One region of the Comamonas sp. 17RB genome, then DNA from elsewhere that is predicted to be linked to it. Evidence: predicted binding sites of a transcription regulator. Region 1 holds the regulator's gene; each other region holds the start of a gene.
What was found. The regulator FNR, encoded in region 1, switches genes on or off when oxygen is low (the NO sensors DNR and NnrR bind a similar motif). The targets are predictions, from matches to a motif close to TTGATNNNNATCAA.
Positions count from the first base shown of each region.

Region 2: a site for FNR is predicted at 1,651-1,664, ahead of QM470_RS05785 (oxygen-binding di-iron domain-containing protein). Genes of this name have one in related genera too.
Region 3: a site for FNR is predicted at 2,505-2,518, ahead of nirK (copper-containing nitrite reductase). Genes of this name have one in related genera too.

Region 1 is NZ_JASHHY010000005.1:60,923-66,283, reverse strand. Features, by position in the region: gene QM470_RS10430 (cyclic di-GMP phosphodiesterase) at 1-378, opposite strand, end outside; gene QM470_RS10425 (sulfite exporter TauE/SafE family protein) at 425-1,153, opposite strand; gene hemN (oxygen-independent coproporphyrinogen III oxidase) at 1,157-2,539, opposite strand; gene fnr (fumarate/nitrate reduction transcriptional regulator Fnr) at 2,747-3,469, shown strand; gene QM470_RS10410 (hypothetical protein) at 3,638-3,898, opposite strand; gene QM470_RS10405 (DUF349 domain-containing protein) at 4,071-5,361, opposite strand, start outside.
Region 2 is NZ_JASHHY010000002.1:569,414-574,774, reverse strand. Features, by position in the region: gene msrP (protein-methionine-sulfoxide reductase catalytic subunit MsrP) at 1-72, shown strand, start outside; gene msrQ (protein-methionine-sulfoxide reductase heme-binding subunit MsrQ) at 72-725, shown strand; gene QM470_RS05785 (oxygen-binding di-iron domain-containing protein) at 734-1,591, opposite strand; gene lptM (LPS translocon maturation chaperone LptM) at 1,794-1,979, opposite strand; gene cyaY (iron donor protein CyaY) at 1,992-2,327, shown strand; gene QM470_RS05770 (penicillin-binding protein 1A) at 2,446-4,761, opposite strand; gene QM470_RS05765 (shikimate kinase) at 5,017-5,361, shown strand, end outside.
Region 3 is NZ_JASHHY010000002.1:350,042-355,402, forward strand. Features, by position in the region: gene ytfE (iron-sulfur cluster repair protein YtfE) at 45-740, opposite strand; gene norR (nitric oxide reductase transcriptional regulator NorR) at 891-2,441, shown strand; gene nirK (copper-containing nitrite reductase) at 2,625-4,091, shown strand; tRNA gene QM470_RS04820 (tRNA-Gln) at 4,280-4,356, opposite strand; gene QM470_RS04825 (MFS transporter) at 4,453-5,361, opposite strand, start outside.

The sequences.
Region 1 (5,361 bases):
CTGTGGCGGCGTGCCATCAGCTGCGGGCGCCTCCCCCTCTTCATTTGTAAGTGGAGGTAAAAAAGTCAAAACACTGGGATCAGATTTTGCAGGAATGCAACGAATCTCGTCCAAACCCAGCGATTGCAGCACGTCAATCTGTTCCTGGCTGTTCACTCGAAAGCTGCTCACTGGAAATGGATGGCGCAACCAGCCAATGTCCAATTGGACATACATACCTATGCAGATGTCCCGAACGTCAATTAAAAGGGAGTGCGTCACGTTGTTTGGGCTGCAGCACGCCAGCAAGCCAGTCGATCCAAACCGCCCATTATGACGACTGCATGCGACAAATAAGTACTTACATAAAGGGGTTGCGCAAGCGGCGCCGCTGTGCATTAAAAAGCTACAGCGTATTGTGCCGCGTTACCGCTCCATGTCAGCCCTAGCGGCACCACTGTGATGGCACATGCACCATGTCCATCCACAGGGCCCACAGCGAGACACCGGCCAGCAGCGCGCCGGCGGTGCGCAGCCCCCAGGCTTCGCGCCACTGCTGCAGGCGGCTGATGCGCTGCCACAGCCACGGGCCCAGGGCCAGCCACAGGCCCCCGCCCACACCGAACGCCACCATGGATGCAGCGCCCTGCCACACGCCGCCAGCCAGGGCCGCCACCATGACGGCGGAGTACAGCAGGCCACACGGCAGAAAAGCCCACAGGCTGCCGGCCACCCAGGTTCCCCCCGGCCCGCGCACACCGTGCTGCACCTTGCTCCACAGCTTGCGCCCGCCGGACTCCACCCATTGGGGCTGGCGGGCCTGAAGCAGCAGCATCAGGCCCCACGCCAATGCCGCCAGGTGCAGCAGCACCCACAGCGGATGCAGGGCGGAGGTGCGGTCGGAGAACCAGGCCACCGTCTCCATGGCATAGGCCGCCACGCCGCCCAGCGCGGCATAGCCCATCAGGCGACCAGCGTGAAAGCCCAGCCAGCGCCCAGCATTGGCCGCCTCTGGCGGCTGCGCCGAAGCCCCTTCAGGCTGGATGGACACCACCCGCCCCCCGCTGCGCAGCGGCGAGACGATGGCCGCACAGGGTGCGGCGCACATCGCAAGACAATGGGGCCCACCCACGAGCCCCATGAAGAAAGCGGTTCCAAGCAACGACAGCCACATGGGCTAGATGATCCTGGAAAAGCGCGCCCGGTTCTTGCCGGCCTGCAAATGCCGGTCAAACGTCATGGCCACGCCGCGCACAAAGAACCAGCCCATGGGCGTGACCTTGATGCCGTCGTCGTCGATCACCACCAGGCCCTGCTCCTGCTGCTGGGCCAGCATCTCCAGCTCGGCCGCGAAGTAGCGCTGGAAGTCCAGCAGCCAGGACTGGCTCATGGGCTCGAACAGCACTTCGCCCTGGCACATCAGCGACATGATGACGGCGCGCCGCACCAGGTCGTCGCGCCCCAGCGCCAGGCCCCGCACCACGGGCAGCCGACCCTGGTCGAGGAAGTCGTAATACTCTTCCAGGGTCTTGGCGTTCTGGCTGTAGGTGGCACCCACGCGGCCGATGGCGGACACCCCCAGGGCAATCAGGTCGCAGTCCGGCTGCGTGCTGTAGCCCTGGAAGTTGCGGTGCAGCCGTCCTTGCCGCTTGGCAATGGCCAGCGCATCTTCCGGCAGTGCGAAGTGGTCCATGCCCACATAGACATAGCCAGCCTGCATGAAGGCATCGATGGAGCCCGAGAGCATGGACAGCTTGTCCGAAGCCTCCGGCAGGTCTTCCTGCGCAATGCGGCGCTGGGGCTTGAAGCGTTCCGGCAGATGCGCATAGGCATACAGCGCGATCCGGTCCGGCCGCAGCTGGCACACCTGCTCCAGGGTACGCTGGAACGATGCAGCGGTCTGCTTGGGCAGGCCATAGATCAGGTCCACATTGACCGAGTGAAAGCCCAGCTCGCGCGCCGCCTGCACCAGATCGAAGACCTGCTCGGCCGGCTGCTCGCGGTGCACCGCCTTTTGCACATCGGGGTCGAAATCCTGCACCCCGAAGCTCAGGCGGTTGAAGCCCAGCTGCGCCAGATGGGCCAGGCGTTCGCGGGTGACGGTGCGGGGATCGACCTCGATGGAATATTCGCCCACCGCTTCAAAACTGAAGTTGGCGCGCAGCATATCCATCAGCTGGGTCAGCTCGGCATCGGACAGGAAGGTGGGAGAGCCGCCGCCCAGGTGCAGCTGGCTGACCGCCTGTCCCTTGCCACAATGCGCCACCTGCAGAGCCACCTCTTTTTCCAGGTACTGCAGATAGGTCTGCGCGCGTTCATGGTGCTTGGTGATGATCTTGTTGCACGCGCAGTAGTAGCACAGGGCCTCACAGAAAGGCACATGCACATACAGTGACATGGGAAGCGCCTTGGCCGCAGAATGGTGCTTGCGCTGTTCCAGCGCCAACACATAATCATCCTGACCAAATGCTTCAATAAAGCGATCAGCGGTGGGATAAGAGGTATAACGGGGCCCAGGCACGTCGTACCGACGCAAAAGCTCCGGCGTTACTGCTGTCATTGAATATTCCTTAGGTGCTGTACGGCACTGTGCCGCAGCCCGGGGAAATTAGCCTTGATGCATATCAAGACATTCAAATACCATACCTGAGACAATTGACTCACATCATTCGCACAACTGAGCACCCCCTCTCTCGCCTCCCAGCCCGATAACCTTTCAGCGTTACGTCCAATGGCCCGTTCAGCGGGAGCCCAAGGCGTCAGTGCCATGACACCACCCCCTATCAAAGTCACCTGCTCCAACTGCAATCTGCGTGAACTGTGCATGCCCACAGGCTTGAATGAGCAGCAGTTGCACCGTATTGACGATATTGTGGCCACACGCCGCAAAATCAAACGGGGCAGCACCTTGTTCCGCAATGGCGAGGCATTTACTGCGCTCTATGCCATCCGCACCGGTTTCTTCAAAACCTGCGTGGCCACGGAAGACGGCCGTGACCAGGTGACGGGCTTCCAGATGGCGGGCGAGATCATCGGCTTGGACGGCATCGTGCACGACCACCACACCTGTGATGCCGTAGCCCTGGAAGACGCCGAAGTCTGCGTCATGCCGTTCGACCGCCTGGAAGAGCTGTCGCGCGAAGTGACGGCCCTGCAGTCGCATGTGCACAAGGTGATGAGCCGCGAGATCGTGCGCGAACACGGCGTGATGCTGCTGCTGGGCAGCATGCGTGCCGAAGAGCGCCTGGCCGCCTTTGTGCTGAACCTGGTGCAGCGCCTGCACACCCGGGGCTTCTCGTCTTCCGAGCTGGTGCTGCGCATGACGCGTGAAGAGATCGGCAGCTACCTGGGCCTGAAGCTGGAAACGGTCAGCCGCACCTTCTCGAAGTTTGTCGAGGAAGGCCTGGTCGAAGTGAAGCAGCGCCATGTGCGCATCCTGGACACCGAAGGCCTCAAGCGCATCGTCAACAGCCAGCACGCCTGCGAGTGAGAGCAGCCGCCACCGCGGCGCGGCTCCAGCACCCCCGCCTCCTTCCGGAGGCTTTTTTCATGGTGCCCGGCCTTGCCGCACCACGGCATTCCTGCACGTCGGCAGTGCGCGGGCCTGCCCGCACAGCCCTGCGGGGGGCCGCTCCCTCCCCCACTTCACAGAGGCCGCTCACAGCGACGGAACGCGGCGCTCCTGGGCATTGAGCTCCTGCGGGGACAGGGCCAGCAGGCTGGTCATGGCCGATGCCATCATGATGATGGCCCAGAACAGGAAGAAGGCCACCGTGCACACGCCCAGGCGCGACACCTCGCCGTAGGCCGACAGCCACTGCATTTCCAGCGGGTCGACCACGGCAAACACCAGCATCTCCATCACCCCGGCGGCCAGAAAGGCAGGCCAGGCAATCCACATCCAGCGACGCAACAGCATGGGTCTCTCCTTGTTGTGGCAGGCAGATGCCCCATTGTGCGAGCCTCTGCCTGCCGCGTCACCGCCTGCAGCGTCCCCACAAACCCTGAAAAAGGCATAAAAAAAGCCAGCCGGTAGGCTGGCTTGCTGTGGCTGCAGCGCAGGTACCGCAGGCCCTGCGCTGGCGCCCGGCTTACTTGCTGCCGCGCAGCAAGGCCTTGAGTGCGCTTTGCAGGCGCTGGGCCGCGCTGTCGCTGCGCTCCGCAGCCAGCACCGCCGCCACATCCTGCTCCCAGGTGGTGCGGGGATCGGTGGCCTTGCGGTTGGTCAGCAGCTGCAGCTGCAGTGCACGGCGTGCGGACAGCTGGTCGGCCGGGGTGGGCACGTCGGCAGCCATTTCCAGGCGCAGCAGCGACTCGGCGGCTTCGCCCTTGGCGGCTGCGCCCACGGCGGCATGCCAGCTGTTGCGGGAAGCATTGCTCAGCTTGCCCAGTTCCTGCGCGGGCGGCACCAGGGCCGCATCGCGCTTGGACCAGGCGTCCATCAGCTGGGTCAGGGCTTCGCCATGGGCCTGGGCCGTCAGCTTGCGCAGCGCAGACTGGGCGTGTTCCTGGGCTTCACGCTGGGCGCGGAAAGCCGCATCGCCCAGGCGCGGGCCACGGGCCGGGCGCTCGAAACGGTCACCGCGGTCACCGCGATCCTGGCGGGGGCCGGGCTTGCGGCCACCAGCCGCCGCAGCCGGGGCTTCCTTGCGCATGCCGGGGCGGTCGTCGCCACGCACGGCCTTCACCGGGCGGTCGGTCGCCACGGGCGCAGCCGGTGCCGCCGCGGCAGCTGGCTGGGCGGCTTCGGCCGCAGGGGCGGCACGCAGGGCTTCTTCCAGCGCGGTCAGCGCGGCGCGGATCTTCTGCGCATCGCCTTCGGCGTTGGCGGCTTCCAGCTGCTGCGAGGCTTCCAGCACCGCACGGTCATGGGCGCTGAGCGATTCCAGATTGACGGCACGGCTGCCGCGCTCACCACGCTCGGCCGGCTTGCGGCTGAAGGCCTCGTCCAGCGGCTTGCGGAACGCATCCCACAGCTTCTGTTCCTGGCGGCGGTCCACCGGCACTTCCTGGGCTTCGGCCTGCCAGCGTTGCTGCAGCGCCTTGATGGCGGCGATCTGCAGCGCCGGGGCTGCGCCCAGTGCCTGGGCTTCCTCGATCATGGCCTGGCGGCGCTGCAGGCTGTCCTTCTGGGCCTGCTGCAGCGGAGCTTCGGCTTCGTTGATGGCCTGGCGCCATTGCTGTTGCAGCTCGGCATACAGCTTCTCGCCCACATGGCCGCCTTCGCGCCAGCGTTCGGAAAACTGGCGCAGGCTGCGGGCCATGCCCTTCCAGTCCTTGGAGTCCTTGACGGACTGTCCCCAGGCACGGAGTTCCTCGATCAGCGTGGTGCGCGACGCCTTGTGCTGGGCCGATTCGGTGCGCAGCTTGTCCAGCCAGCCT
Region 2 (5,361 bases), on a different contig from region 1:
CTGCTGTTCAACGGCTATGGCGACCAGGTGGCTGGCCTGTACGCCGGCATGGACCTGAAAAGCAATTTCTGATGGCACGCACCGCAGTGTCCGGGGGCGAGGCGGGCTGGCACGTTGCGCTGCAGCGGGCGCTGCTGTCGCGCGCGGCCAAGCCGGTGGTGTGGGTGCTGTGGCTGCTGCCGCTGGCCTGGCTGGTGTGGGGCGTGCTGGCCGACAGTCTGGGCGCCAACCCGGCGGAGGCGCTGATCCGCGGCACCGGCGACTGGGCCTTGCGCGCGCTGTGGCTGGCCCTGGCGGTCACGCCGCTGCGGCAGTGGCTGCGTCTGAATGCCCTGGCGCGCCTGCGCCGCCTCCTGGGGCTGTTCGCCTTTTTCTACGCAGTGTTGCACCTGGCGTGCTACGCCTGGCTGGACCAGGGCTGGGTGTGGGGTGACATCGTGGCGGATGTGCTGGAGCGACCTTTCATTCTGGTGGGCATGCTCACCTTCGTGCTGTTGCTGGTGCTGGCGCTGACATCGCCGCGTGCGGTGCTGCGCTGGCTGGGGGGCGTGCGCTGGCAGCGTGTGCACCGCATCGTGTATGGCGCGGGGCTGCTGGCCTTGCTGCATTTTTACTGGATGCGGACCGGCAAGAACGACACGGCGGAAGTGGCGGTGTATGGCGGTTTGCTGGCGGTGCTGCTGGGCTGGCGGGTGTGGGCACGGCGCAAGCCGGCAGCCCGATAGCCGGGCGCTCAGGGCGTGGTCTGGTCGCCGCGGACCAGCGAAGGCGCTGGCGCAGGGGTTGGGGGCATGGTGCGGCGGGTCGTCAGATCGATGCGGTCGCGCGGCAGCTGGTAGGCGCTGGCATCCATCAGGTCAATGCCGCAGGCCAGGCCGTCCAGCCACGCATAGAAGTCCGCAATCGCCTGGGCGCCCTGGATGGGGGCACCGTGCTGCGGCACCAGCATGTCCACGTCCAGCTGGCGGGCCATGGCGGTCCACAGGCGCAGAATCTTGTTGGACACCATGTAGCGGCGGTGAAAGGCTTCCATGTGGGGCAGATGCGGGGCCAGTTCGCGCACCGGCTGGCTGGCCTGTGTGCCCGAGACCATGGAGGCGCCCAGATCCCCGGTGAACAGGATGCGGCTGACCGGGTCGTAGAAGTGGAAATTGCCCTCTGCATGCAGAAAATGCGCAGGCACCAGCCACAGCGTGCTGCGGCCCAGCGGCAGACGGGCGCCTTCGTCCGGCACGGCAATGATGCGGTCCTGGGTCTGTCCCACCTTGGTGAAATGCGGGGCAAAGCGCTCCCAGATGCGCGAGATGACCAGCATGGCACGGGTGCTGGTCAGCCACTGGTCCAGCGAGGCGATGATGTCCGGGTCGGCATGCGAGGCCAGCAGGTACGACAGCCGCGGCGGCGGGAAGTGGGGCGCCATGCTGGCAAACAGCCCGTGAAACGCCAGATTGCCACCCGGGTCGATGAGCGCGCCCACACCATGGTCGATCACCAGGAACTGGTTGGACTGCACGGCCTGGCCGTCTTCTTCCACCAGGTCGGTGAACATCAGGCAGACATGCTGGGGATCGCGGTAGAGCTCGACAGCCATGGGGAAACTCCGGTCAGGAACAGGGGAGGGCAATGTATGCCGCGCCCCTGGCGTGCCGGTTGATGTGCCTCAACAGCGAACCCGTACCACCAATTCTGGGGATGCCAGGGGGACTGGCATCGCCATCAGCGCCCAGATGTCGTTCGGAATGACTTCTGGCGATATTGCCGGGAGGCGTTGGCGCTCTCCCCGCCGCCAGGCATCATTGGCCGGCAGGCTTGGCTGGGGTGTCTGCCATCGGATTCAGGGTTTCGGGCAGGGTGGCACGCTGTGCGGCGGCCGGATCGGTCGGCAGATACAGCGGGCCACGCTGGCCGCAGCCCCACAGGGCTGCCGTACTGGCGGCAAGGACAAAAGTCCTGATTAGAATTTGGGAAGCTCTCAACATGTGCGAATTGTAATGACCGACCTTGAATTCTTGGACCGTGCGGAACAGCTGTTGCTGGCGGTCGAGCAGTCTGCCGACCGCATCAACGACACCTCCGATGCCGATGTCGACGCCCAGCGCGTGGGCGGCATGGTGACATTGGTGTTCCCCAACCGCAGCCAGATCATCATCAATCTGCAAAAGCCACTGCACGAAGTGTGGTTGGCGGCCAAGGCCGGCGGCTTCCATTTTCGCCTGGATGGTGGGCAGTGGCAGGACACCAAGGGGGCGGGTGAGTTCTTTGAACGTCTGAGCACCTACGCCTCCGAGCAGTCGGGGCTGGCGCTGTCATTCACCGCCCAGGGCTGACCGCGGCACCGGGACCTCGGTGCAGTGCCCGGGCCTGGTGCCCAGGGTACGTGGGACATAAAAAAACCGCATGCGTGGTGCATGCGGTTTTTTTGTGCCTGGGGTCCGATCGGCCCGATCAGTTGCGGAACAGATCCAGGATGCGGCTGCGTTCCTCGGGAGGCGGCGCGGCGGTGGCGCCTTCCGCGGCAGCATCGTCCATGCCCAGGCTGCTGACGCCGGCGTTGCGCGCGTATTCCTCGTAGAACCATTCACCGCCGACATTGACCACGCCAGGCGGCACGGGCATTTCGGCCACGGGAACGCCCTTGAGCGCGTGCTGCATGAAGTTGATCCACACCGGCAGGCTCAGGCCGCCGCCGGTTTCGCGGGAACCCAGGTTGCGCGGGGTGTCGTAGCCGATCCAGGTGGCGGCTGCCAGCGTGGGCTGGTAGCCGGCGAACCAGGCATCCATGGCATCGTTGGTGGTGCCGGTCTTGCCATACAGGTCCGGGCGCTTGAGCGTGGCCTGGGCCTTGGCTGCCGTGCCCACGCGGGCCACATCCTGCAGCAGGCTGCTCATGATGAAGGCGTTGCGCGGCTCGATGGCCTGGGGCAGTTGTTCCAGCGGAGGCGGGGTGTATTCCGACAGCACGCGGCCCTTGTAATCCGTGATCTTGGCGATCAGCCAGGGATTGACGCGGTGTCCGCCATTGGCAAACACGGCGTAGGCGGCGGCGACCTGCATCGGCGTCACCGAGCCGGCGCCCAGGGCCATGGTCAGGTAGGCCGGGTGCTTGGCGGCATCAAACCCGAAGCGGGTGATCCACTCCTGGCCCTGCTTGGGACCGACGGCCTGCAGCAGACGGATGGAGATCATGTTCTTGGACTTGTTCAAGCCCGTGCGCATGGTCATGGGGCCGTCGTAGCGGCCGTCGTAGTTCTTGGGCTCCCAGGGCTGGCCACCGGTGACACCGGCGCTGAAGAACAGCGGGGCATCGTTGATCATGGTGGCGGGCGTGAAGCCCTTTTCCAGCGCGGCCGAATAGATGAACGGCTTGAAGCTGGAACCCGGCTGGCGCCAGGCCTGGGTGACGTGGTTGAACTTGTTCTTGTCGAAGTCAAAACCACCCACCAGGGCGCGGATGGCGCCGGTCTGCGGGGTCAGCGCCACGAACGCGCCTTCCACTTCGGGCAGTTGGGTGGCTTCCCAGCCGGCCTTGGTCTTGGCCACGCGGATCACGGCGCCGGGGCGCAGCTTGATGTTGGGCGGCGCCTTGTCGCTCAGGCCGGATTGCACGGGCTTGAGGCCGTCGCCGGTGATCTGCAGCTTCTCGCCATCCGGGCGCTGGGCCACGATCTTGCGGGCCGAGGCTTCCAGCACCACGGCGGCCAGCAGGTCGCCGTTGTCCGGGTGCGATGCCAGGGCGTCGTCGATCACATCTTCCTGGGCCTGTGCGTCGGCTGGCAGGGCGACAAACTTCTCCGGACCTCGGTAGCGCTGGCGGCGCTCATAGTCCATCAGGCCCTGGCGCAGCGCGTTGTACGCGGCTTCCTGTTCACCGGCATTCAGCGTGGTGTAGACGTTCAGGCCGCGCGTGTAGGCGTCATTGCCATACTGGGCAAACACCAGCTGGCGCACCATTTCGGCCACGTATTCGGCGTGCACGCGGGTATTGGCGGCACTCGAATTCTTCAGCTGCAGCGGCTCGGCGCGGGCCTGCTCGGCCTGCTGTGCCGTGATGAAGCCGTTGTCCTGCATGCGGTCGATGATGTACTGCTGGCGGATATGGGCGCGCTTGGGGTTGCTGATCGGGTTGTAGGCCGATGGTGCCTTGGGCAGACCTGCCAGCATGGCCGCTTCGGCCACGGTGATGTCCTTCAGCGGCTTGCCGAAATAGGCTTCGCTGGCGGCAGCAAAACCGTAGGCGCGGTTGCCCAGGTAGATCTGGTTCATGTAGATCTCCAGGATCTGTTCCTTGGAGAGCAGATGTTCCAGCTTGAAGGTCAGCAGGATTTCGTAGATCTTGCGGGTGTAGGTCTTCTCGGAAGAGAGGTACACATTGCGCGCCACCTGCATGGTGATGGTGGAAGCACCCTGGCTCTTGACCCGGCCAAGGTTGGCCAGGGCCGCACGCAGCATGCCCTTGTAGTCCACACCACCGTGCTCGAAGAAGCGGGTGTCTTCAATCGCCAGCACGGCGTCGACCATCACCTTGGGGATGTCGGCGATGGGCGTGAGTGTGCGCCGCTCTTCGCCAAATTCACCCAGCAAGGCACCTTCGGTCGAGTAGACGCGCAGGGGCAGCTTGGGCCGGTAGTCGGCCAGTTCGGAAACGTCTGGCAGGTTGGGGTAGGCCATGGCCAGAGCCACGGCAACAGTCAGCAGAATGGCCACGAAGCCCGCTGCCATCACGCCCAAGAGCCACAGCAGCGACTTGGGAAGCCAGTGCATTTTTCGTGGGGACTTGGGGGAGGCGTTGGAGGTGGTCTTCTCGTTGTTCGGAGAGGAAGTAGGCATGTCGCTCCACGCAGAAGTGGGTAGGCATTATAGGAAGCGTGCTTTAAGCCAGGCTGAAACAGGTTGTGGCAGTTGCCCGACCTTGGAAACGGCATCGCGTCAGGCCACGTGTGCATGGCGCTGCGCAGCTTGACGGAAAATGGCGTCTGGCGCTGAGGTGGTGCTTGAACGCTAGGAAGCTAGGAAGAGATGGAATCCAACAGCAAGATCGTGGCATTGGTCGGCCTGCCCGGCTCGGGAAAATCAACCGTGGGACGGCATCTGTCCAAGCGCTGGGGGATTCCCTTCATCGACTCTGACCATGAAATCGAAGCGCGCACGGGCGGCCCGGTGCGCGACTTCTTTGCGGCCCATGGCGAAGCGGCGTTCCGCGATCTGGAGCAGACGGTGATTGCGCAGCTGTGTGCCGACACCGGCCAGGCCCGGATTCTGGCCACCGGCGGTGGCGCGGTGCTGCGCGAGGCCAACCGCCAGGTGCTGCACCAGCACTGCCATGTGTTCTATCTGAAGGCCTCGCCCGAAGAGCTGTACCAG
Region 3 (5,361 bases), on a different contig from region 1:
CTGATACATCCATCGGAAAAAATTCCTACAGGCGGTAGTACCGATCACACAGCTGCTGCGGTCTGCTCCGTGTGCAGGAACAGCACATTGTTTTCCAGGTGGATGTGCTGCATCAGGTCTTCCTTGAACTCGCGCAGTCCCGCATACAGCGCACGCCAGGTGGTGCATGCGGAACGCGGCGGCGTGATGTGGTCGGTCAGATCCAGCAGTTTCTGCAGCTCATCGCCATGCTGGTCGTGTTCATGGCGCATCACCGCAATCGGCATCCGGGCCTGGGCATTGCGCTGGGCGAGCAGCAGCGGGAACAGGATTCTTTCTTCCTTCAGCATATGGCTTTGCAGCGCCTGGAACATGGCTTCCAGATGGGCTGCCAGACCGACCGGGCAATCGGCACGGTCGCCATGCACCTGCTCCACGCGGTGGGCCAGGCGGATCAGCTCCGGCAACTGCTGGCGGTGCACCTCGTGGTAGCGCTGCAGGATGTGCTCGATCAGCACGTCGCTGTGGCCGGCGTCGCAGGCCGCAACCGCCGCTGACTCTGCATCGGCCTGTGCTGCCACGGCAGGCAAACGCATCAGCTCGGCTTCAACCGCCGCAGGGTCGACCTGCTTGGCCTGGGCCGCCTGGGCCAGGCTGTGCTTGCCGCCGCAGCAGAAATCCAGGTCGTATTTGTGGAACACCGCAGTGGCGCCGGGGATTTGTTTGGCAATGCTGCCGACGGATTGGTGCACGAGAGACATGGCAAACCTTTGAGGTAACAGGTGATGCCTTTGCGCTAGCGCAAACCATGCCTGCATCCCCCTCCTTGAGAATCAAGCAGTTAGCGCATCCATGGGTAGGATGCACCCCGCTTGATTCGGTCACAAATACCCCATCCGGTTGTTTTCACCATGCTCGACTCCCTGGTCCTGTCCGATCTTTCCACCGAATTGCCGCAGGCCGTGCGCCTGCAACGCCTGGTCGAAAGCCTGCAAGCCGAATTTCACTGCGGCGCAGTGGCCTTGCTGCGGCTGGAAGGCGAATGCCTGCGCCCGGTGGCCGCGGCAGGCCTGGTGCAGGAAGCCCTGGGCCGGCGCTTCACCGTCAGCCAGCACCCGCGCCTGGCCACCATCCTGTCCCGCAGCGGCGAGCTCACACGCTTTCACCACGACAGCAGCCTGCCCGACCCCTATGACGGCCTGCTCACCGAACGTGCAGGCCAGGCGCTGCCCGTGCACGACTGCATGGGACTGGGCATTTCCATCGAAGGCTGGCACTGGGGGGTGATCACGCTGGACGCCCTGGACATCGGCACGTTCGACGACCAGGCCCAGGAGCGCCTGCAGGCGCGGGTGCCGCTGATCGAGGCCACGGTGCGCATGGCGCACCTCGAATCCGAGGTGCGGGCGCTGCGCCTGTCGCGCAGCGCCCAGCCTTCCGATGCCACGCCCGCCGCACTGCAGGACATCGTGGGCCAAAGCCCTGCCCTCCTGCGGTTGCAGCAAGAACTGGCCGTGGTGGCCGAAACCGATATGCCGGTGCTGCTGCTGGGCGAAACCGGCGTGGGCAAGGAGCTGTTTGCGCGCCGGCTGCACCAGCTGTCACGCCGTCGCCAGCAGCCCATGGTGCATGTGAACTGCGCCGCCTTGCCCGACACCCTGGCCGAGAGCGAGCTGTTCGGCCATGCCCGGGGCGCGTTCTCCGGTGCGGTGGCCGCCCGCGCCGGGCGGTTTGAAAGTGCGGACCAGGGCACCCTGTTTCTGGACGAGGTGGGCGAGCTCACGCTGCCCGTGCAGGCCAAGCTGCTGCGCGCCTTGCAGAACGGAGAGATCCAGCGCCTGGGCGCCGACCAGCCGCGCAAGGTGGATGTGCGCATCATTGCCGCCACCAACCGCGCCCTGAACGAACAGGTGCGCGACGGCGGCTTCCGCGCCGATCTGTTCCACCGACTGTCGGTCTACCCCCTGCATGTGCCGCCGCTGCGCGAACGCGGCGACGATGTGCTGCTGCTGGCCGGACGTTTTCTGGAGCTCAACCGCAGCCGCCTGGGCCTGCGCAGCCTGCGCCTGACCAGCGATGCCCAGCTTGCCATGCGCCGCTATGCCTGGCCCGGGAATGTGCGCGAGCTGGAGCATGTCATCAGCCGCGCCGCGCTCAAGGCCGTCAGCTACGGGGCACGCCGCACCGACATCGTCAGCCTGGATGCGGCCTCGCTGGACCTGGAGGCCGCGCCGCTGTCGGCACCGGCACTCGCCCCCGGAGCCGCCCTGCCCGGCGCGATGGCAGGCCAGGTGAGCAGCACCTTCAGTTCCCTGCGCGAGCAGGTGGACCATGTGCAGCGCAGCGCGATCGAACAGGCGCTGGGCCAGCACCAGGGCGTGTGGAGCGCCGCCGCCAAGAGCTTGCAGATCGATAGCAGCAATCTGCACAAACTGGCGCGTCGTCTGGGCATAAAGGGCTGATTGCACTCCTTTTATTGGCCCTACGCGGTTTGTGTGGTTGGCCTGCGCCACGCCATTTCGCGCTTGATCCAACGCAAATCGACGTCCTCCGAATCTCCGAAGAATTCCCTTCAACGGCAGCAGATGGGGTGCCCAAATTCCTGGCCACCGCAGTCCGATTGCCGGGATTACAAGGAGAAGCGTATGACCTCGACACGTTGCCTGACCCCCGTTGCCTTCGCCATCGCCCTGGCACTGAATCTGGCGCCCAGCCTCGGCAGTGCACAGGCGGCACCCACCGCCACTGCCGCCAAGAAAGCCGCCACCGCCCAGGTGCGCAAAGTGGCACTGACGACCAACATCGTCGACGGCAAGATGGTCTATGTGAACGCCAAAGGCCAGGTGAACCCCACCATCGTGGCCGAAGTGGGCGACACAGTGGAGATCGTGCTCCAGAGCGGCGAAGGTGCCGAGCACGATCTGGCCGTCGAAGGCCTGAATGTGGTTTCCAAGAAGGTGAATGCCGACACGGGCCCGGCCACGCTGCGCTTCCAGGTGACCAAGGCAGGCACCTTCAGCTACTACTGCACCATCCCCGGCCACCGCCAGATCGGCATGGAAGGCAAGCTGGAGGTCAAGGGCAGCACGGTCGAAGCCGAAAAGGCCGTGCAAAAGAACGCCCCCGGTCCCGAAGCCCTGTACACGCCAGCCGCCGCGATGGCCCCGGCCCTGGCCGGTGCCGTGAGCATTGCCGCCGACCCCAGTGCCGTGCCGCCTGCCGTGAAGGCCACGGGCCCGCAAAAGCACCACAAACGCATCGAGACCGTGGAACTGGTGGGCCAGCTGGATGATGGCACCACCTTCACCTACTGGACGTTCGACAAGCAGGTGCCCGGCCCCATGCTGCGCATGAAGCAAGGCGACACCATGGAGCTGACGCTGGCCAATGCCAAGAGCAGCAAGATGATCCACTCCATCGACCTGCATGCCGTCAACGGCGGCCTGGGCGGCGGCGAGCACACCCAGGTGCCGCCCGGCCAGGAAAAGACCATCACCTTCAAGGCACTGAACCCCGGCCTGTACGTGTACCACTGCGCCACGCCGCTCGTGCCCCACCACATCATGGCAGGCATGTACGGCATGATCCTGGTGGAGCCCGAAGGCGGCCTGCCCCAGGTGGACAAGGAGTTCTATGTGATGCAGGGCGAGATGTACACCACCCGTCCCATCGGGGCCAAGACCCACCAGGAAGTGGACTTCGACAAGATGGCCGCGGAACTGCCGCAGTACTACGTGTTCAACGGCGCCGTGGGGGCGCTGACCAAGGAGCACAAGCTCAAGGCCAAGGTGGGTGAGAAGGTGCGCATCTACTTCGGCGTGGGCGGGCCCAACAAGATCTCGTCTTTCCACGTGATCGGCGAAGTGTTCGACAAGGTGTATGACGAAGCCTCGCTCACCGCCATCAAGCACAACGTGCAGACCACGGTGGTGCCCCCGGGAGGTGCCGCCATCGTCGAGCTGACACCGCAGGTGCCCGGCAACTACCTGCTGGTGGACCATGCGCTGTCACGCACCGGCAAGGGCCTGGTCGGCATTCTGGAGGTCAGCGGCCAGGCAGAGCCCGGGGTGTACTCCGGCGTCTCGGACCCGAACGCCGCGCACGGCCACTGACCGCGCCACGCCGGTGTCCGCACCGGCGAATCTGCGAATGACGCCCTTGCCCTGCAAGGGCGTTGCTGTTGGGGGCCTTCGGCACTGCCAGACGGAACGCACACAGGACGGCGCGTAAAGACGGTGATCGATTGGCCGGCAGAAAAAGCAAAACCCCGACTGCTTGCGCAGTCGGGGTTTGCAGATCTTGGCAGGGGAAGAAGGATTCGAACCTTCGCATGCCGGAATCAAAATCCGGTGCCTTAACCAGCTTGGCGACTCCCCTAGAGAAGCTGCAATTCTAGCAGCATTTTTTGGCGCTCCAGAAAATTCGCGACAAATTCTTTGCAATGTGCGGTCCGGTAGCTGCCACTCCCTGCGCTCACGCCTTGGCCGGTGCCTTGCGCAGCACGCTGAAGCAGCCGGCCAGCACCGCGCAGCACCCGGACAGCAGCAGTGCGTACTGCTCGGCCTGGCCGGGTTCACGGTTCCACACCAGGAAGGCCGCTGCCAGCAGCACCGCGCCCAGGCCCTGGCCCACATGGCGGGCGGCGCCCAGCATGCCGCTGGCGGCGCCGCTGCGGTGCAGGGGCGCCGACGTGACGATGGTGAAATTGTTCGGCGACTGGAAGAAGGCAAAGCCCATACCGCACAGCGCCATGCGCCACACCACGTTCCAGTTCGACGCATCCTGCGGCAGCAGTGCCAGCGCCCACAGCCCCAGGGCAAACAGCGCCATGCCCACGGCGCCCAGGCGGCCCGCCGGCCAGCGGCCGATCATCCGCCCCACCCAGGGCGCAGAGATGGCCAGGGCCAGCGGCCAGGCGCTGATCAGCAGCCCGGCCTGCCCCGTGGGCAGACCGCGCGCCTCGATCAACAGGAATGGCAGGGCCAGAAATGCCATGGTCTGGGCACAGAACGCCGTGATGGAAGCACACATGGACAGCGCAAACACCGGGATGCGCAGCAGATCCAGCGGAAACATCGGCGCACTCAGACGGCGCTGGCGCCGCAGATACCAGGCACCCACGCCCACCCCCAGACCCAGCCACAGCGCGGCCGGCCACAGGCTGCCGCCGGGTTGCAGGTGGCTGAGCCGGTCCACGCCCAGGAACAGGCTGGCAAACATCACGATGTTCAGCACGCCGTCCAGCCAGGACAGCGGCTGCTGTGCGGCGGCGGCCTGCGGCACCGGTTGTGGCAGCGAACGTGTGCCCAGCCAGCTGATGGCCAGTGCCAGCGGCAGGTGCAGGGCAAACAGCCAGCGCCAGTCGCCCAGCGAAATCACCGC